Regions from separate parts of the Pectobacterium punjabense genome, predicted to be linked through region 4. Evidence: predicted binding sites of a transcription regulator. Region 4 holds the regulator's gene; each other region holds the start of a gene.
The links. Region 4 encodes Fur, which represses iron uptake genes when iron is present. Its sites were predicted from a motif close to ATAATAATGAGAACNACTATCAA; they were not measured.
Positions count from the first base shown of each region.

Region 1: the regulator Fur is predicted to act here: its motif matches at 2,255-2,277, upstream of E2566_RS01910 (TonB-dependent receptor domain-containing protein).
Region 2: the regulator Fur is predicted to act here: its motif matches at 2,617-2,639, upstream of fhuE (ferric-rhodotorulic acid/ferric-coprogen receptor FhuE).
Region 3: the regulator Fur is predicted to act here: its motif matches at 3,165-3,187, upstream of sodA (superoxide dismutase [Mn]).

Region 1 covers NZ_CP038498.1:408,844-414,279, reverse strand. The annotation lists gene parC (DNA topoisomerase IV subunit A) at 1-997, opposite strand, end outside; gene E2566_RS01920 (SUKH-3 domain-containing protein) at 1,210-1,713, opposite strand; gene E2566_RS01915 (DUF2314 domain-containing protein) at 1,802-2,137, opposite strand; gene E2566_RS01910 (TonB-dependent receptor domain-containing protein) at 2,390-4,792, shown strand; gene E2566_RS01905 (BglG family transcription antiterminator) at 5,211-5,436, shown strand, end outside.
Region 2 covers NZ_CP038498.1:997,388-1,002,823, forward strand. The annotation lists gene E2566_RS04425 (LysR family transcriptional regulator) at 542-1,435, shown strand; gene E2566_RS04430 (AEC family transporter) at 1,583-2,509, shown strand; gene fhuE (ferric-rhodotorulic acid/ferric-coprogen receptor FhuE) at 2,718-4,922, shown strand; gene E2566_RS04440 (DUF2569 domain-containing protein) at 5,193-5,436, shown strand, end outside.
Region 3 covers NZ_CP038498.1:4,620,676-4,626,111, reverse strand. The annotation lists gene E2566_RS20935 (YibL family ribosome-associated protein) at 1-166, shown strand, start outside; gene E2566_RS20930 (methyl-accepting chemotaxis protein) at 263-2,155, opposite strand; gene sodA (superoxide dismutase [Mn]) at 2,454-3,080, opposite strand; gene fdhD (formate dehydrogenase accessory sulfurtransferase FdhD) at 3,339-4,172, opposite strand; gene exaC (acetaldehyde dehydrogenase ExaC) at 4,393-5,436, shown strand, end outside.
Region 4 covers NZ_CP038498.1:1,484,597-1,490,032, forward strand. The annotation lists gene nagE (N-acetylglucosamine-specific PTS transporter subunit IIBC) at 1-273, shown strand, start outside; gene glnS (glutamine--tRNA ligase) at 441-2,099, shown strand; gene fur (ferric iron uptake transcriptional regulator) at 2,163-2,612, opposite strand; gene fldA (flavodoxin FldA) at 2,942-3,469, opposite strand; gene E2566_RS06645 (methyl-accepting chemotaxis protein) at 4,359-5,436, shown strand, end outside.

The DNA.
Region 1 (5,436 bases), 1.1 Mb from region 4:
TGTTAACGCGATAGCTCTTTTCCAGATCGGTAGTGGCGAACAGATGATTCATCACCTGATCCATATCGATACGGTTCGAGCGTGGCACCAGCACCAGACGAGTTGGGTTCTCGTGATCGGATTCATCACGCAGGTCTTCCACCATCGGCAGCTTCTTCGCGCGCATCTGGCTGGCAATCTGTTCCAACACTTTGGCACCAGAAACCTGATGCGGCAGTGCGGTAATCACCACATCACCGTCTTCTTTCTTCCAGACCGCACGCATCCGCACCGAGCCACGGCCATTCTGGTAGAGTTTGCGCACTTCATCGCGTGGCGTAATGATTTCAGCTTCCGTCGGGAAATCCGGCCCCTGCACATGCTGGAGCAAATCGTCCAGCGAGGCTTTCGGGTTTTCCAGCAGCATGACGGCTGCCGCAGCGACTTCACGCACGTTGTGCGGTGGAATATCCGTTGCCATCCCGACAGCGATCCCGGTGGTGCCGTTCAGCAGAATATTCGGCAGACGTGCAGGCAGCATCTTCGGCTCTTGCATCGTGCCATCAAAATTCGGGGTGTAATCGACCGTTCCCTGCCCTAACTCTGACAGCAGCACTTCCGCGTATTTGGACAACCGCGATTCGGTATAACGCATGGCGGCGAACGATTTCGGATCGTCCGGTGCCCCCCAGTTTCCCTGACCATCCACCAGCGGATAGCGGTAAGAGAACGGCTGCGCCATCAGCACCATCGCCTCATAACAGGCACTGTCGCCGTGCGGGTGGTATTTACCCAGCACATCACCCACGGTACGGGCGGATTTTTTAAATTTGGCGCTGGCATTCAGCCCTAGCTCGGACATCGCATACACAATGCGACGCTGCACAGGTTTCAGGCCATCGCCAATAAACGGCAATGCCCTGTCCATGATGACGTACATGGAATAATTCAGATATGCATTTTCGGTAAACGTGCGCAGCGCAAGGCTTTCTGCGCCGTCATGAGTCATCTCACTCATTTATCTCATTTCCCTCACATCGCGGCGCGATGGTTACGCTTTCCGGCACGCCATAGTGGCGGTATGTTTGGCGGGAATAGTACCTTATCTGATGAGGTGATGTCACAGGGAACAGTTAGCAGGAAACTGCGTCACAGGAAACGATGTTGTTCTCAGAAAACCCTCACGCCAGGCGATGGCCGGTGTGAATCCAACGTTACCGAAGCAAGCGGCTAGCAGTAATGGTGGACGCTCGGATGATCGGCAGTAATCGTCTCGCCATAGACGGATATTGACGGTTGGTCTGGCCGCAGCATGGGTTTCCCCTTCCGGCCAAGCAGAATGCGCTCAACAGCGACCTCAAAAGACGCCCCTTCAAACCAGAATGCCTCATGTATAAAGCTCATCCCGTAGCAGGCACCCGCGCTATCCATCAGCAAGGCAGCGTGCGAATGATGAGTCTCACCAATGAGAATCAGCGTCGTATTCAGAATACCTTGCCACTCAAGTAGCGTTTCATCCTCCTGCAAATCCTCACTGCCGCCAAAAATAATATCACCACTGGCGCACTCTTCTCCTGCGCCGCACTGCCCGACCGTCAACCCGCTGAACGCGTGCAGGATGTCAGCGGCCGGATGATTCTCTGGCACAAACGGCGGGATTGGTTGCGGTTCGACATGCGGCCAGCCTGCCGCGTGAAACAGTGGAAAAACAGATTGAGGTATTTCAATAAACATCGTTAGTCACCTTGCATCATAGGATCGCCGTACTGCGACGCTAAACATAGTGAAATCAGCACGAACATCACTCGTGTTAGCGATGCCGTTATTCATTCTTTCCATAGATAGCAATCACGTGGCAAGCATGAAACGTAACCGTCTGACCGCATTGCACACAGTCGCTTCCCGTAGGCTCGTTATCTAAAACCCCTTCGTAAAACGCTGGGTGCTTTTTCGTCACGTTGACCCACATTCTTTCTACTGAAAGATCGTCAGAGCCCGCCGTTTCCTCCATACGGAAGATCAACTTAACAAAATCTCCGGGTTCCAGCGATTCACGCATTGCTTTGGCCGGAATCCAGAATGAATCTGGGTACTCACGGTTAATCGCTTCGCCATCGTCCAGCTCGTAGCGATCGGTTTCGTAAGTCGGTAATTTCATTACACCTCATTGATACATCACGCAGGCACAGCCTGCTTTAGAGTTTGCTAGCCGACAAACCGTTTCATTAAGAATTATTCATCATCATTGCCGCAACAAACGATAATGATTAACATATTGATAATAATTATCATTACCACATGATAGTTAATGTTATTCGCCGTTTTGCATTTCCCTTGCAGACGTTAGCTACCAGCACGCCATGTTTCCTCAACGCCGCTGGCCAGAACAACCTTATAGCAGAGTATCATTATGTTAATTAACAAGAATTTAAATAAAATTCTTCTCACCGGCATCTTGACTGGCGCCGCGCTGAACAGCATGGCAGCGGATAGCACCACAGGCAACAACGCACTCAACGTGAAGAAGCAAGACAATCCAGCGGCTAAAACGGAACCGACGGGTGACGTCATGACTGTGCACGCACCTGAAGTTGAGAAAAAAGCGGGCTCATCAGTTGCAATCACAGCCAATGACATGCAGAAAAATGGCGGTAACGATTTTGGCACCATCATGCGTTACCAGCCGTTAATCAGCGCAACGGGCTCCAGCGGCGGTAGCAATACGGGGAAAAGTGGCTTCGACCGCGGTGGCTACACGGGCTACAACATTCGCGGGATAGAAAGCAACCGTGTTGCGATCGATACCGATGGCATCGCTCTGCCTAATGCAACAGGTCGTAGCTACGCCAGCCGCGCCGGATTCAATACGTTCGGTATGGGACGCGACTATATCGATCCTTACCTGTACAGCCGCGTTGATATTGAGTCAGGCGTCACCTCCGCAGAAAATACCATCAGCGCACTCGGAGGCAGCGTCTCATTTCGACCAAAATCTGCCGATGATTATCTGAAAGCGGGTAAGCAAGACTACTTCGGTCTTCAGAGTGACTTCGACTCTGCCAACCATGGTTGGCATAACGGCATCACCGCCGCAGGCGGGGATGCCGAACTGCGCGGCATTGTCGTACTCAGCCGTCGTGACGGCCAGCAAACGCGCAATAACAGCGACGAGATCGCCGCTTACCCTGCCAACTGGCACTCTAACGCCATTTTGGCGTCCGGTATTTGGCAGGCCAACGACGAGCATCAACTCACCGGTACGCTGGATTATTATCATAAAACCAACCACACCCATTACGATTACTGGGGTAACTTGCCAAGCGGCAACAATACCATTTACGGCACGGCGCAACAGAGCAGCGAGACACGCCGTTGGAGCGCCAGCCTGAAAGATCGCTGGACGCCCGTTAACAACACGCTGGTTGATCTGGTTGATAGCCGCATTTACTTCCAAAACAGCGAATCACACGACAATACCTGGTTACCAGCGACAACAGGAATGGCGGCAGCCGATAGCCACCGCGTCTATTCTGATTACAATGTAAAAACGTACGGCTTCGATACCCACCTGGTGAAAAGCTGGGATCGTCACGAGTTTAGCTGGGGTCTCAATGCCAGCCAAACCAAGACAGAGCGTCCATTCAGGCAATCGCCTAACCAAACGGGTGCGAATAATATCATGCAGCCAGAAGCCGATAGCGACAGCTACACCGTCGGCGGCTTCGTGCAAGATACTATCTCTTGGGATCTGGCCGGGCACGCCTTCTCGGTTGTTCCAGCCGTGCGCGCCGTCCACCAGCGTACCAAACCGACCAATACGGTTCGCCTGAGCGGTGACGGTAGTGTCATCAGTGAATCCGATGTCAACAGACTGTACGGTAAAGCCAACAGTGATACGCAAATTCTGCCTTCACTGAGTTTCCTCTACGACATAACCCCAACGCTGACAACCTATTTGCAGTACCGCCGCGGCGCACAGTTCCCCGATGCCAGCCAGCTTTATGGCAGCACCAATCTTGATGCCAACTTTGCTGGGCCTATACAGTACGCCTTTATCGGCAATAGCGACCTCAAAACGGAAACCAGCAACAACGTAGAATGGGGATTAAAAGGCGAGGCAACAGAGGGCGTCACCTTCCGCACGGCGCTGTTCTACAACACGTATAAGAACTTTATCGCCAATACCCGCTACCGCCGTGCTGCTAACCCCGATAAATTTACCAATGTGCCAAACAATATCAATACGATATTTCAGGCAGAAAATCGTGATAAAGCCTACATCTACGGCGGTGAAATCAGCAGCAAAATACAGCTAGGCACCTGGTTCCCAACGGTTGATGGGCTCAGCACCACGTTGGCGTTTGGTTATACCAAAGGTCAATCACAATCTCGCTACCTTGGCGACCGCTATGTCGATCTCGACAGCGTAGCCCCGATGAAAGCGGTTGTTGGCATCGCCTATGACGATCCTTCACAGCGCTACGGTGCCGCTCTGACGTCGACCTTCCAGAAAGGGAAACAGGCGAAGGATACCAGCCGTGAAAGCTATACCAATGCAGGCAACGCGATTACTGGCTCAACAGCCGAATATATGCGGATTCCCGGCTATGGCATGGTGGATCTGACCGCCTACTATCGCGTGACCAAAGACGTGAAAATCAGTGGTGGCGTGTATAACCTGACGGACCGTAAATATTGGGACTACCTGAGCAGCCGTCAGATTGAAACCAATGACCGACAAGGGCAATACGATCGCGCGCTGTCTACTGCTCCCGGCCGTTCCTTCCAGCTTGGTGTGAATGTGGACTTCTAATCGGCACGATGCGCTGATTTACTGAAATAAGGCGATGTTCAGTTCGGGCATCGCTACCTTATCAGGCAAGAAAGCGCACCACGGCTTTCTTGCTTTTTTTATTTCCCCTCGCTCTGACTTGCTCATATTCTTATTTTCACTGCATTTTTTAACGAAACAATTAATATGCAGGTGAGATCACAATTATTACCCATGATAGCGTGATCGCGATCCCAATTAATATCCACTCAACACCCTGTTTTATTTTTGTCCTATTCGGCGGACAGCATTTAGTATTGTCCCTATCGACTATCACGACTAGATTAATCACTACAGCACGCTATTTAAATAAATGCACAGAAAAATAAAACAGGGAATCATTTAGAAAAAATTATCAATTCGATAAGCATCAGAAAATCTAAATACGCATGAGGGTAATATGATGCAACCACTCACCTCCCGTCAGAACCGTTTATTGAAATATCTGTTACAACACCAGGGATATGTAACGGTTAAAGATATTGCACAGTACCTCGATGTGTCGGAAAAAACCGTCTATCGTGATATGCAATTTGTCGAAGCCTTCCTTTCTGTCTGGAATATTTATCCAGACAAAAAGGTTGGTGCGGGAATCATGTTAACCACAGATGACGATCGACACCGCG
Region 2 (5,436 bases), 490 kb from region 4:
TTAATATTATTTTGTTTATTATTATCTTGCTAACTTATGATTCACTTACCATTTTTTTATTTCCTATGCAAGGGTGTTTTTGGCCTTTTATTATTGTATATTTATGTGATAAAATTTCCTGCCACGTATTTTTATGTGTATTATACGTCTGTGGCATGACGAAATTAAGTGAAATATTCGCTACACCAGGGAAATAATGCTTCCCCCTTCAAGGGATGGCATTGGGGTTTAAACAAAGAAATAAATTATTCTAATTTTACTATCTGATTTTTAAGTGTTTTTATGTCGTTAATTTTTATCTGTTCTTAACAATGCAGAGCATCGCCCGGTTTATGCCAGCGAAATGTAGCACTATTTCTTCGCTGGCATCTCCTCTCCCGACCGATCCCCATCACATAACGTATGTTGCAACATAGGCAAAAAGACGACATTGTTATTGCCCCATGGAATTGTTACGGCTTTCTATCGCATTGCTCTGGTGTAACGCTCGATAGCGCACCATTTTTTACCGTTCATATATAGAGGCCGGAGAGTGGACTGAATGTCGTTAAAAGCCTTACGCACGCTGGTTGCGATTGCCCAGTATGGATCTTTTTCCCGTGCGGCTGAGGCCGTATGCCTGACGCAATCAGCCGTTAGCCTGCACGTTCGTGCTTTGGAGGAGGATTTCAATGCGTCACTTTTCGATCGCTCACGTCGCGTTCCGGTTCTGACTGAAGCGGGACTCCGTGCGGTGGAGCAAGCGCGGGAAATTCTTGCGCAATATGACGCGATTGCCACCGAGCTAGGCGAGGGCGGTGAACTAGCCGGACGCCTGCGAGTTGGTGCGATCCAAACTGCTTTGGCCGGCGTTTTGCCCGCCGCACTGGCTGCGTTGCGTCGTGCTCATCCACGTTTGCGTGTTCAGGTGAATTCTGGGATGTCGGCGGAGCTGGCTATCCGTATTGACGCCGGGGAGCTGGATGCCGCCGTGACGACCGAACCGGTAAAACCCTATCCAACCGGTTTGGTGAGTACGCCACTGTATCAGGAAGGATTCTGGATTATTGCGCCGTCAGATCTGGCGTCTCTGGATGCCAGCTCGCTCTTACAGCACTATCCCTTTATTCGTTTCGATCGCCGCGCCTGGGCTGGGCGAACCATCGATCGTGAGCTGCGTCGTCAGCGACTGCGGGTACAAACCGATATGGAGTTGGACAGTCAGGATGCCATTATCCAGATGGTTACCTGCGGGCTTGGCGTGGCAGTTATTCCGCTGTCCGAACGGGAGAGGGAGCGTTTGGATAATCTGACCTGTCTCCCATTTGGGGCTCCCCAACAACAGCGGCGTGTTGTGCTGCTGGAGCGAGAAGATCGCCCGGCGGGGCGTTTTGCCACGGCGCTGGCCGAAGCTATACGGACGCAGGCGGGTAAGGCTGCAATCCATGAGAAATAATTGAGTTAATGTTGATTTAATCTCGTTTTTTTCTCATCGAAAGTCCCGCTATGGTAGTACCTGTTTCGTCACTTTCAGGTATTGAACTATGGTGTTCCATTCGCAATTCTCCCCACTTTCACCGTCTTCCCCCTTGCGTGGCAGCCTATGATCGTCTCTCTCCTGTTGGCATTATTGCCGATTGCTCTGCTGATTATTCTGGGATCGTGGTTACGCCAACGTGCTTTTTTGGCGGCAGTATTCTGGCCGCAGGCTGAAAAGCTGGGTTATTACATTCTGCTTCCTGCACTGTTTCTGCATGGACTGGCGACAGCGCGTTTGGATGGCGTGCCGATAACGGCGATGATCCTGACACTGGTGTGCTCGACGTTGGCGGTGGCCGTCGTGCTGGTTGCGGTGCGCCGCTTCTTTCCCGTTGATGATTCGGCGTTTACTTCAATCTTTCAGGGAGGCGTCCGTTTTAATAACTACGTTGGCGTGTCTGCTGCCGCTGGGTTATTTGGCGCACACGGTGTGGCGCTTGCTGCCGTCGCGAATGCGGCGATTGTGCCGACGGTCAATATTCTTTGTGTATTGGTCTTCGCCCGCTACGGCAATGCTGGGACGCCTTCATTCAAGAATATTGCCCGATTGTTGGTGTTGAACCCGTTGGTGGTGGCCTGCGCTATCGGCATTACTTTGCAGATTGCCGCTTTAGGTCTGCCGCCGGGGATTGAACCGGTTCTAAAATCGCTAGGGCAAGCGTCACTGCCGCTGGGGTTGTTGTGTGTCGGTGCGGCGCTGGATTTTTCTGCCGCTCGTAGCTGGTTGCGCCCGGTAGTGATTGCATCATGTGCAAAATTCATTGCCATGCCGCTGGTGACGATCGTCGCCTGCTACCTCTTTAATCTGTCTGGTGCGGCGGCGATTGCTGCACTGCTGTTTCAGGCACTGCCGACGGCATCGTCGTCTTACATTATGGCTCGTCAGCTTGGCGGTGATGCGCCATTGATGGCAGGTATCATTGCGATTCAAACCTTGATGGCAGGCGTCGCGTTGCCGCTGGCAGTCCTTGGGCTGAGTGGACTGTTATGAATCTCTCAAATGTTTCTTTTTTAACAATGCCTCGTTAACGATATGGTGATTTGTTCTTTTATATCTATTTGTATTTTAATGAAATTAATCATTTTATTGAAGTATTAATAATAATGCGTATAGTTATCATTTACCTTTCTGTGCAAATGTTGACAAAAAACGCCTCAGCATCTCGCCAACATTACCATCAGTTAACCGAGGATATACCATGTCTTTTGGAGTTACTCGCGCCGGAAAAATGCGCGTTTGTGATTCTTCGTTGGCCGGAGTAAAACCATTCGGAGTCTCTCTTCTCGCCCTATTGATTTCCGCTTCTTTCCTGCCTGCTCAGGCCGCTACCGAAGAAAAACCAACTTCCGGTGATACGCTTGTCGTCAGCGCGAATGCTAACGCTAACGCAGAAGTTAGCGACCCGCAGGATTACAGCGTGAAAGTCACTAACGCTGGAACTAAGATGACGTTGACGCCGCGTGATATTCCGCAGTCGGTGAGTGTCATCAGTAAGCAGCGTATCGAAGATCAGAACTTGCAAACGATTGGTGAGGTGATGGCAAACACGACGGGAGTCTTTGCCAACAATATCGATTCCGACCGCTCTAGTTACTATTCTCGTGGTTTTCTGATCAATAATTACTTATTCGACGGTATTCCAACCGTAGTGGATGATATCTGGGATTTTGGTGACTCAGGTTCCGATACGGCAATCTATGACCGTATTGAAGTGGTGCGTGGCGCGACAGGGCTGATGACGGGAACGGGTAATCCTTCTGCTGCCGTAAATATGGTGCGTAAGCATGCGGACAGCCGTGAATTCAAAGGTTCTGTGTCTGGCAGTTACGGTTCATGGAATAACCAGCGGATGGTGACCGATTTGTCTGCGCCGCTGACGGAATCCGGCAACGTGCGCGGGCGAGTAGTCGCGGGCTATCAGGATAATGACACTCGGCTCGATCGTTATCATAAACGAAAAAAATTCCTCTACGGTGTGGTCGATGCCGATGTGACTGACTCGACGACGATCTCCCTAGGTTATGATTATCAGGAAAGTAATACAGACAGCCCAACCTGGGGCGGGCTGCCGACGTGGTTTACTGACGGTAGCTCTACACATTTTGGTCGTAGCTTTAATACCGCGCCAAACTGGAGCTACTCCGATAAAACGTCGAGAAAAGTGTTTGCCGATCTGACTCAGCGTTTTGATAACGGCTGGCAACTGCGTATGAACGGAACGCATGCCGAAACCAACTTCGATTCCAAGCTGATGTATGCCAATGGTTTCCCGGATAAAGATACCGGAATACTTGTTGATCCGTTTGGGGCTAATGTGGGTGCTTACGGTGGATGGAATAAAGGAACACGTAAGGTCGATTCTATCGATACCTACGCCTCTGGCCCGTTCGAGCTACTGGGACGCCAGCATGAGCTGGTGGTAGGCGGTAGCTACAGCCGACAACGTAACCAGTTCTATAATTCCCAATCGACGATCGATCCGGCAGATATGGGCAATTACTACAACTGGAATGGCAATATTGCCGATCCAGCATGGGGAGCCTGGGTGGATTATGAGCATTCTACGTTACGCCAAAAATCACTCTATACCTCAGCGCGTTTCTCTCTGGCCGATCCGCTGCACTTAATCGCTGGTGCGCGTTATACCGACTGGAGCATCATCGGTTCGACGGGGGATACCAGTAAGAGTCGGGTGACGCCTTATGTCGGTCTGGTTTATGACATTAACGATACCTGGTCGACGTATGCCAGCTACACCGATATCTTCCAGCCGCAAACAAAGAAAGAAGGGCCTAACACGTATCTGGCTCCTGTAACGGGTAAAAACTATGAAGCAGGTCTGAAAGGAGATTGGTACAACAGCCGTCTAACTGCTTCAGTTGCCGTGTTCCGTATTGAACAGGATAACTTGGCTGAGGCACTGCCCCCTTCTGGCGCACCTGAAACCTATTACCGGTCTGTTGATGGTATGGTGAGCAAAGGCATCGAGTTTGAAGTCAATGGTGCGGTGACAGATAACTTGCAAATGACGTTTGGTGGCTCTCGCTTCGTTGCCGACGATAAAGATGGTAAGTCGATCAACTCATATCTACCGCGTACGTCACTTAAGCTGTTTACCCGCTATCAGTTGCCAATGCTGCCGGACTTAACCGTCGGCGGCGGCGTGAACTGGCAAAATGGTATCTGGCAAGAAGGCTCTGGTCCGCAACGTACCACGTTGCGTGTCGAGCAGGGCAGCTACGCGCTGGTTAATCTGTTTAGCCGTTATCAGGTAACGAAACAGCTGGCGGTGCAGGCGAATATCAACAACCTGTTTGATAAAGAGTACAGCGATTTCCTTGCACCTTATGCCGTGTATGGTGCGCCTCGTAGCGTCTCGATGACCGTTAACTATGCGTTCTAGTCCGCTGCTCTAAATCGATGCAAGTGACTTGCCCGATGGTTCGGTGACCTGCTATCGCGAATAATCGTAGCGCCCGTTGTCTCAATGACTCGGGCGCTTTTTCTTTTACCGCGATGTTGAAATGTTTCCCTTCATCACCTGAAGCATTGGTTACATGAATGGATAGTGGAATAGGGGGTTAACATTGATTCGGGGATCGGAGACAATTGCGTATTATATTCAGGCGGGGAAGCGTTTTTCCTTTTGGAACATTTTTACAGGGATTAAAAAATGAAGTGCTTGAACTGCGAGAACGATGCGCAAAAAGAGTCGGGCTTGTGTACAGCGTGTGAAGGAAAAGAGCAGCAGAAGATTAACGGTATTCTCTACCTTCCGGCGCTGGGAATTATTCTTTCTGTCATTATGGCGCCGTTCTCACTGTATGAACTGGTCAGTGTCGTGCTGGCGCATTTCAAAAAAACTGGATTTGTTAGTTATTACAGTCTGTTCGCTATATTTTGCGTAATTGCTTTAT
Region 3 (5,436 bases), 1.7 Mb from region 4:
ACTGGCGAAGCTGCCTTTCAACCGTGCGATTACCAAAAAAGAGCAGGCTGATATGGGGACGTTGAAGAAGAGCGTTCGCGGTTTGGTGATTGTGCACCCGATGACTGCACTCGGGCGTGAAATGGGCTTAAAAGAGATGACAGGTTACGCGCCGAAATCGTTCTGAGGCCTTTTCTCTGCGTAGACAGAGGATACTGGATTAATTGCAAAGCCCCTGCTTAACAGGGGCTTTGTCGTTTTTGGTGCTCTGCGATTTTTACTATTAGCGCGGCGCGTGCAGATGGTGTGTTTGGTTGGTAAACGCGATACCGGCCGGTGTGTCATCATGCTGTGCGTTGGCCAGACGGAAGACGGAGACGGCCTGCTTCAGCAGTCTCGCCTGCTCTTCCAGCGAATCGGCGGCCGCAGAGGATTGTTCAACCAGCGCGGCGTTCTGCTGCGTAGTGCTGTCCATCTCCACAATCGCCTGGCTAACCTGACTGATTCCCCTGCTTTGCTCATCTGATGCGGTGGCAATTTCACCCATGATGTCATGCACCTGCGTGATCGAGGTGACGATATCGTTCATGGTTTTGCCCGCATTGCCGACCAGTGTCGCACCGCGTGATACTTGATTAACCGATTCAGAGATCAGGTCTTCAATTTCCTTCGCAGCCTGAGAACTGCGCTGAGCTAAACTACGGACTTCGCTGGCGACAACGGCAAAGCCACGGCCTTGCTCACCAGCACGGGCGGCTTCTACCGCGGCGTTCAATGCCAGAATGTTAGTCTGGAAGGCGATGCTGTTGATGACGGACGTAATTTCCGCGATACGTTTGGAGCTGTTCTCAATTGCCGTCATGGTTTGCACCACGTTATTCACCTGTTCGCCACCCTGTTTCGCGGTGTGGGAAGCGCTGATGGCCAGTTTGTTGGCGTGGTGTGCGTTGTCTGCATTTTGCTTAACCGTTGCGGTGAGTTGCTCCATGCTGGCGGCAGTTTGTTCAACGGCAGCGGCCTGTTGCTCGGTACGTGAAGATAAATCTGTATTGCCTGCGACGATCTCGCCAGATGCGTTAGAAATCTGGCTGACGCCGACGCGAATGTCATCGATCATATTGTGCAGGTTGTCATTCATTTTCGACATTGCACTCATCAACTGACCCAGTTCATCTTTGCGGGTAGTGTTGATGGACATGGTGAGATCGCCTGTTGCTATTTTTTCAGCCATGCTCAGCGTGCTGCCCAGTGGCGTGGTGATTTGACGCGAAATAAACCAGGAAATCAGCAGGCCAAGCAGCAGCGTAATCAGTGCCGCGATGCTCATTTGCAGCGTGGCGTTGTGAATATCGGCCTGTGAGGCAGCAAGCTGATCGCTCAGCAGGGATTTAACCACGATGTTCAACTGCTCGGCGACAGTCTGCATTTGCCCCGCCTGCGCCATTTCCTCCTGATAGGCTGGCATATAGGCCAGAACCTGCTCTTCATAGTTGTTCATGATTGTCATAACTGGTGCCAGCGTGTCACGCTGTTCGGCAGACAGACTCTGATACAGGAAGGTCAATGATGTTTGTGCCGTGTTGATGGCATCCGTCAGTTTTTCTTCGGATTCTTTATTGGTAGAAAGTAATAAACCACGAACGTGGTAGCGGACGGCAATCAGTTTTTGGTTCAGGTCTGAAAGTAATAATTGCAGGTTTGTACTGTTGTTGTCTGTCTTTAATTGATCGTTGAGCTCTTGTAGGGGTTTTTCCGTGGTTGAAATATTCCAGCTCTTTCTTACAGTATCCTTTTTGCTCACGGCATTAATATAATTATTTTGTTTTTCCTGATAGCTGGTAATTAATGTGGGGATGCTGGCTATTTTCTTGGCGTCGCTTTCAGGCCAGTGAAATTCTTTTGCTTTTTCAGCGAGTTTACTGACGCTGGTAATATGCTCAATGTTCCTTTTTATATCATCTGGGTTATAAGTGGTGCCGTATAATGCGCGGTAATATTTAGCCTGGTTAATTTCATCATTGATATTGTTGCTTAAATTAACTTTATCAATACTGTCTTTCAGCGAGCTGATATGCATAATGCCCGCGCCGGCAATCACCATGGTCATCAGCAGAATCAGGAAAAAGCCCAATCCTAATTTTTTACCGACTTTTAGATTGTCAAAATTCATAGCCATCACATCCCACCACTATATCGTATTGAGTCGAATTCACTATCCTGATGCACACTTGCTTAGCGGTGTTAGCATCTCGGATTACCACTTACCAAGCTTATCCCTGCAAAACAGCATGATAAAAATCCGCAGTAGATATCGGCACTTTACTCTGAAACTTTATGCGCCAATGAGCGAGGATAGCCAGCGTACATGAGGCTCGACGTCCAGGAGGGATAATAAAAAACTGGAATAACAGGCTGTTATTCCAGTTTATATTCAAACGCAGAAGAGGCCTGATGGTATCAGGCACTCAGCGGTTTTATTTTTTTGCGCTAGCGAAACGAGCAGCGGCTTCGTCCCAGTTCAATACGTTCCAGAATGCTTTAGCATAAGCTGGACGAAGGTTCTGATATTTCAGGTAGTAAGCGTGTTCCCATACGTCCAGACCGACGATTGGGTAGCCAGATGCACCAGAAACGGCTTCACCCATCAGCGGGCTGTCTTGGTTTGCAGTCGATACGACAGCCAGTTTGCCGTCGTCTTTCAGTACCAGCCACGCCCAGCCAGAACCGAAGCGGGTTGCTGCTGCTTGCTCAAATTTCTCTTTAAACGCGTCAACGCTACCGAAATCACGCTCGATGGCGGCTTTCAGATCGCCAGTCAGCGTCGTGCCTACTTTCAGGCCTTTCCAGAACAGGCTGTGGTTAACGTGACCACCCGCGTTGTTACGCAGTGCCGTTCTTTTCTCCGCAGGAACGTTATCCAGTTGAGCGATCAGCTCTTCAGCAGACAATTTAGCCAGTTCAGGCAGAGATTCCAGCGCGGCGTTAGCATTATTGACGTAAGCCTGATGGTGTTTGGAATGGTGAATTTCCATCGTTTCTTTGTCGAAATGCGGTTCCAGTGCGTCATAAGCATAAGGCAGCGATGGCAGTGAATAACTCATGTTTAGCATCTCCATGGTAAAAAAAATGTTACGGCACTGTGTTGTTAGTGCCGCGTAAGCAATACCTTCATTATAGTTAATTAAATGATATTGAAAATGATTATTCTCGAATGGGTGGCATGAATCAGATTGCTTTACTTCATGATAACAAACGCTTATGTCGTTATTGCACTATGTAAAAACAAATTAATCTATACCGTCGTGCTTCAAATTGCTTGTCCACTGGCGGCGAGCCATCGCGATCCTAACGGTAATGGCTTATGCGCTTAGACGTTGCGGATGCGTGTAAATGGTCGCATGCCCTGGTCGACAAAACCCCACCAGCGTCAGGTTGCAACGTTGTGCAACGTCAACGGCCAGTGAGGTGGCTGCCGAGACAGCAAACAGGATTTCCACCCCACACATGGCAGATTTTTGTACCATTTCATAGCTGGCTCGGCTGGAAACCAGCGCGGCACCCTGTTGCCATCCTTGTTTTGCTCGGGTGCCAAGCAATTTATCCAGTGCGACATGGCGGCCAACATCTTCGCTCCCGCCTGACAGCGCGCCGTCTGGCGCTATCCAACTGGCTGCATGGGTACAGCCTGTCATCTGGCCGATCTTTTGTACATCGCGCAGTCGCACCAGTGCGTTTTCAAGTTTGCTGAGGGAAAATGTCTGGGTGAAGGGCAGAGGCATCACTGGTTTGCCGATTTCTGCAAGCTGCTCTACGCCACATACGCCGCAGCCTGTGCGGCCATCCATTGCCCGACGTCGTTCTTTTAGCCCGGCAAAGCGTCGGCTGGAAAGCTCAATCTGCACTTCGATGCCGTTACAGGCGGCCTGTACATCAATGCCGTAGATATCTGCGGGTGATTGGATAATGCCTTCAGATAAGGAAAACCCGAGAGCGAACTGTTCCAACTCTTTTGGTGAAGCCATCATCACAACATGTGAGATGCCGTTATAAACCAGCGCAACGGGCACTTCTTCCGCTAGCCAGTCAGGTTGTGGCTGGTGTAGCGAATCGGGATGATAGACCGAATGTTGCGTTGCGCCCTCGAGGGCCGTATCTGCGCGTAAATGCACCTCTTCCACCTGAAATACCTGCATGTTAGTAACCCTGGAAATTAAAAGTATTATTTCACCGCGCCTGAAGGGATGCGACTTTTTCTCGTAAGAAACTGTGCGTCAACTCGAAGAGTTGCCTTCTTCTCTGGCCGAATCCTGTCGCTAACTCCATACCCCGTATAGGCTTAATGTAACGGTTTACTGTTTGCCTCTTTTTTCACTGCGGCCTGGCCGCTCACCCGGAACTGAAAAGGAGACTGAAATGGCGCACGATAATCTCGAAGGCCGATCTGCATCTGGCGAAATCGGCTCTCTTAATCTGAAAAAACGCTATGACAATTTTATCGGCGGAGCCTGGATTCCACCTGATGCGGGTCAGTATTTTGTCAATTTAACGCCAGTAACGGGTCAACCGATGTGTGAGGTAGCCAGCTCGACAACGCGAGATATTGACCATGCGTTGGATGCTGCTCACAAAGCAAAAGCGCAATGGGGTGGCCTGTCGGTGCAGGAACGGGCGCTGGTGCTTAACCGCATCGCTGACCGAATGGAACAAAATCTTGAGCGGCTAGCGCAGGTAGAAACTTGGGATAACGGTAAACCGATACGTGAAACCAGCGGGGCGGATGTGCCGTTGGCGATTGACCACTTCCGCTATTTTGCGGCCTGTATCCGCGCGCAAGAGGGGGCGATCAGCGAAATTGATGGTGATACCGTAGCCTATCATTTTCATGAACCTCTCGGTGTGGTTGGACAAATCATTCCCTGGAATTTCCCGCTGCTGATGGCCTGTTGGAAGATGGCACCCGCGCTGGCCGCGGGTAACTGTATTGTGCTGAAGCCCGCCAAACTGACGCCGATGTCGGTGCTGGTTTTGATGGAGCTAATTCAGGATCTGTTGCCGCCGGGTGTCATTAATGTCGTTAACGGGTCGGGAAGCGAAATCGGTGAATATCTGGCGACGTCGAAACGCGTCGCGAAAGTTGCCTTCACTGGGTCGACCGAAGTAGGTCAGCAGATCATGAGCTATGCGGCGCAGAATGTGACGCCGGTGACGCTGGAGCTGGGCGGCAAGTCGCCAAATATCTTCTTTGCCGATGTGATGGATAAGGAAGACAGCTTCTTTGACAAAGTGCTTGAAGGTTTCACGCTGTTTGCCTTCAATCAGGGAGAAGTCTGCACCTGTCCGAGTCGTGCGCTGGTGCAGGAATCGATCTACGATCGCTTTATGGAGCGGGCAATCAAGCGCGTTGAGGCGATCCGCATCGGCAACCCGCTGGACAGCAGCACCATGATGGGTGCACAG
Region 4 (5,436 bases):
GCGTCTTCGGGCAAGAAGTCAAACGATACGGCTGAATTGGCACAGGGGTATTTGCAGGCGTTGGGTGGCAAAGCCAATCTGATTGGCATCGATGCCTGTATCACTCGTTTGCGTTTGAACGTGGCTGATTCCTCTCTGGTTGATGATGCACTGGCGAAACGTCTTGGCGCGGCGGGCGTTATTCGCCTGAATAAACAAAGCGTGCAGATTGTTGTGGGGACGCAGGCTGAATCGATTGCAACGGCGTTGAAAGTGGAGCATGCCAAGTCGTAATATCATGGCGGTATTTGTGTAACGCCGTGTCATGTCGATGATACTCAAGGGGGGTGAGGTAGCAATCTCACCCCTTTTTTTCGTTATGAATAATTAACGGTTGTTTCCCAGCGTAGCTTGTTGGATCATTGTCGGTTATACGTCGTTTTAGCATTGAGGAATGAAGAATGAGTGAGGCTGAAGCCCGCCCGACTAACTTTATCCGTCAGATTATTGATGAAGATCTGGCATCCGGTAAGCATGACCATATTCAGACGCGTTTCCCGCCAGAGCCGAACGGTTATCTGCATATTGGGCATGCCAAATCTATTTGTCTGAATTTTGGGATCGCGCGTGACTACCAGGGGCAATGTAACCTGCGTTTTGACGACACCAATCCGGTAAAAGAAGATATCGAATACGTTGAGTCGATCAAACGTGACGTCGAGTGGCTGGGTTTTTCATGGAGCGGTAACGTTCGTTATTCTTCTGATTATTTCGATCAACTGCACGCTTATGCGGTTGAGCTGATCGGTAAAGGACTGGCTTACGTTGATGAGCTGACGGCCGATCAGATTCGTGAATATCGTGGCACGTTGACGGCACCGGGTAAAAACAGCCCTTATCGTGACCGTACCGTGCAGGAAAACCTGGCGCTGTTTGAAAAAATGCGCAACGGTGGGTTTGCCGAAGGTACTGCTTGTCTGCGTGCAAAAATCGATATGGCATCATCCTTTATCGTGATGCGCGATCCTGTGTTGTATCGCATTAAGTTCGCCGATCACCACCAGACGGGCAATAAGTGGTGCATCTACCCGATGTATGACTTCACCCACTGCATTTCCGACGCATTGGAAGGAATCACGCATTCGCTGTGTACGCTGGAATTCCAGGATAACCGCCGTTTGTACGATTGGGTACTGGATAACATCACGATTCCTTGTCACCCACGCCAGTACGAATTCTCCCGCCTCAATCTCGAATACGCGATTATGTCCAAGCGTAAGCTGAACCAACTGGTCGTGGAAAACGTGGTTGAAGGCTGGGATGATCCGCGTATGCCGACTATCTCAGGCCTGCGTCGTCGTGGCTATAGTGCGGCTTCCGTCCGTGAATTCTGTGTGCGCATCGGCGTAACGAAGCAGGACAATAACGTGGAAATGGCTGCACTTGAATCCTGCATCCGTGACGATCTGAATGAGAATGCTCCGCGTGCAATGGCAGTGTTAGATCCGGTCAAAGTGGTGATCGAGAATCTGTCTGCTGAGCACGAAGAGTTTGTTGCGATGCCAAATCATCCTAATAAGCCGGAAATGGGCTCACGTCAGGTGGCATTCAGCCGCGAAGTTTACATCGATCGCGCTGACTTCCGCGAAGAAGCCAACAAGCAGTACAAACGTTTGGTGCTGGGTAAAGAAGTGCGTCTGCGTAATGCCTATGTGATCAAAGCCGATCGCATTGAAAAAGACGAGCAGGGCACTATCACCACGATCTATTGCAGTTACGATGCAGAAACGCTGAGCAAAGATCCGGCTGATGGACGTAAAGTGAAAGGCGTCATCCACTGGGTCTCCGCTGCACATGGCGTCCCTGCGGAATTCCGCTTGTACGATCGTCTGTTCAGTGTGGCGAACCCTGGCGCGGCGGATGACTTCCTGTCGACGATTAACCCAGACTCACTGAAAGTGACGCAAGGTTTTGTCGAGGCGAGCTTGGCACAGGCGGAAGTAGAGAAAGCGTATCAGTTTGAGCGCGAAGGTTACTTCTGTGCCGATCGTGTTTACTCCAGTGCAGAACATCTGGTGTTTAACCGAACGGTCGGACTGCGCGATACTTGGGTTGGCTAATGCCACGAAGTAGAAGACAAAAATAAAACCGCCTCGGCGGTTTTATTTTTTGATGCGGTCGATTTATCGTGTGGACTCATGCAGAGTTTCGTCTTCTCGACAATCCCCTTCACTGCAATGCCCATAGAGATACAAACTGTGGTTGGTCAGTTTAATACCGTGTCTTTCTGCGATCTCACGCTGACGTGCTTCGATAGATTCATCGCGGAATTCAATGACTTTGCCACAGTCGAGGCAAATTAGGTGATCGTGATGATGCTGTTGCGTCAGTTCAAAGACGGATTTACCCCCTTCGAAGTTATGACGGGTTACGATGCCTGCATCATCAAACTGGTTGAGTACGCGATAGACGGTAGCAAGACCAATCTCTTCACCCATATCAATCAGTCTCTTATATAAATCTTCCGCACTGACGTGATGACAGACAGGGTCCTGTAGCACTTCCAGTATTTTCAGTCTTGGAAGAGTGACTTTCAGGCCGGCCTTCTTTAATGCGGTATTGTTGTCAGTCATGCGGGTTTAGTCCTGTTGCTTACTTATCAATGGAGGCTGCCTAGCCTATGACATCGGTCGGCTCAAAAAATGTAATTGCGTCTCAATTATAGAACCGCGCATACAAAATGAAAACAAGGGAATGTTAACAATATTGTCCCCATTCATACTACTGATATACAGCGCAGTCCATTGTTGATGAATGAAGAAAGGATGAAGCACGTATAAAACCGATGGGATTATTGTACAGGTTTACTGATAGAAGTTAAAAAAATGTATCAATTATTATGAAAGGTTTTACCTATCGATACTATTTTGGCCCTGATCGAAATTATCAGGGCCAAAATGGCTTAGCCAACCAGCTCTTTTAGATTCAGTTCATCACTGATTTGTTTCACCCACGTCGTTACGCGTTCGCTGGTCAGCTCAGGCTGACGGTCTTCATCGATAGCCAAACCAATGAAGTGATTGTCGTCGGCGAGCCCTTTAGAGGCTTCAAAGTAATAACCTTCAGTTGGCCAGTGGCCGACAATCGTCGCGCCGCGAGGCTCAATGATGTCACGAATGGTGCCCATGGCATCACAGAAATATTCCGCATAGTCTTCCTGATCGCCGCAGCCAAACAAGGCAACCAATTTTCCGGTGAAATCAACCTCTTCCAGCGAAGGGAAGAAGTCATCCCAATCGCACTGAGCTTCACCGTAATACCAGGTTGGAATACCCAACAGCAGAATATCGAAACCTTCGAGGTCCTCTTTGCTGCTTTTGGCGATGTCATGAACATCAGCAACGTTGGTGCCTAACTGCTGTTGGATCGTTTTGGCGATGTTTTCCGTGTTGCCCGTATCACTGCCAAAGAATATTCCGATGAGTGCCATGAATTGAATAACCTCTTGATTCCTAATGGTATGGTGTAATATTTCACCCACTTATCTGTTAATAATAACAGACACTCACATCAGGAGAAACTCGTATCGGTATGGAGGCGTAAATCAAGAGCATGCGAAATGCTGAGGGCAATAAAAGAAACGGAAAACCCTCTCCATGGGCGTTAAAATACCCACCTTAATTGTGTGAGTATGATGTCTTCTGAGATTAGGTCTACACAGCCTTAGTATTATAAAGGTTATTTATTTGCAACACCGTTTCATTTTTTATGAATGATATTTTTATTTTATGGTTTGTTTCAATTGTAATTAAAAGCAGACTTCTGTTTGTGAAAAATAAAAGTCACGGAACGGTACATCCCTATTCAGGGAAATTAAAATGCATACAAAAGATAATGTTTTATCGAATTGAATGCGTGTAACATTTTGCGGGAAAATTCCTAATGAAGAAGATAAGAATTATAACCATTTACAGCTGAAACGATGCAACCTTAAAGAGAAAGGTTTTAGCTTTTTGATGTTAAAGAATAAAATGAAAATGATGCCCAAATTGCTTTGCCAGCCTGGCTGCATACCCACGCCAATCCGCATGGGAAGCGGGTGACCGTCGGTTTGCGTTCAACCCTATGATTAAAAACCTTATATTTATAAAAATAGGCTAATTTATTATCAGTGCGAAAAATTATATTAATAAATATAGCAAGAGTGCTAAATATTCTCTGTATTTAGCCGATGAGTTAGCGTGGTTTTTGAGTTTTCAACTCGGTGAAATGTGAACGCTAGGGAGAAGTGACCTGTTTCATGGTGTGAATTTTCTGATTCATATCGGTTGATTAGCGATAAAAATCTTTTTAACCATTTTCCTGATTTGGAGTGAGCTATGAGACTTATTAAAAATATTGCCATCAGAACCGCTATGCTATGGGTGCTGGGCATTTTTTGTGTTCTTTGGGGCGGCGTATCAATATATACCATGTTCTCTTTTAAAGAGATGACAGCGACCTCGAAAACCAGCACCTTGCTGGTTCAGAACATGAACTTTATCAATCAGGGTAACGATCAATACTTTCGTATGGTAACTCGTCTGGCGCGCGCTGTAGATGCGCGTCGCAGTGGTGATAATGCCACCGCAGATAAAGAGCAGGCCTCCGCGCTCGTCGCGCTGGATAAGCTGAAGTCTGATCTGGTGGCGTTTAATGCTATCGATCATGCGAGTCTGGACGATGCTCTGGTGCAAGCTGTCAGCCGTGACTGGAATAATCTGGTTGTTCAGGGCGTAGAACCGCTTTATCAAAAGGCCGCTGCCAACGCGCTGGATGATTACCAAAATCAGGCCAAGAATGTTGTGCCGCCATTGAGTCGCCAGTTTGGTGCTTCTCTATCTGCGTTCAGTAACGCCAGCGCAGAGAAATTCGATGCGGCGGGCGTGCGTTTTGAACAAATCACCACGATTGGGCAGAACATTTTGCTGAGCGGGTTGGTTATCGGCCTCATCATGCTGTTCCTGACAGACCGTTATCTGGTGGTGTGCTTGGTTCGCCCGTTGAATAACCTGCGCGATCACTTTAGCGTCATTGCTTCTGGTCACCTGGGCAAGCCGATTCTGGACTTTGGTAATAACTGTGTTGGCCGCTTGTTCCCACTTTTGCGTGAAATGCAGGGGAGTTTGGCTAGCACCGTTAGCACCATTAGAAACAGCACAGATTCCATCTATCAGGGCGCTTCTGAGATTGCCGCAGGCAACAACGATCTGTCTTCACGTACCGAAGAGCAGGCTTCCGCGCTGGAAGAAACGGCGGCGAGCATGGAGCAACTGACGGCAACGGTGAAACAGAATGCCGAAAACGCCAACCATGCCAGCCAACTGGCGTTACAAGCCTCGACAACGGCGAAGAAGGGCGGTGAAATCGTTGAGAACGTGGTGAAAACCATGGCAGAGATCTCCGGCAGTTCGAGAA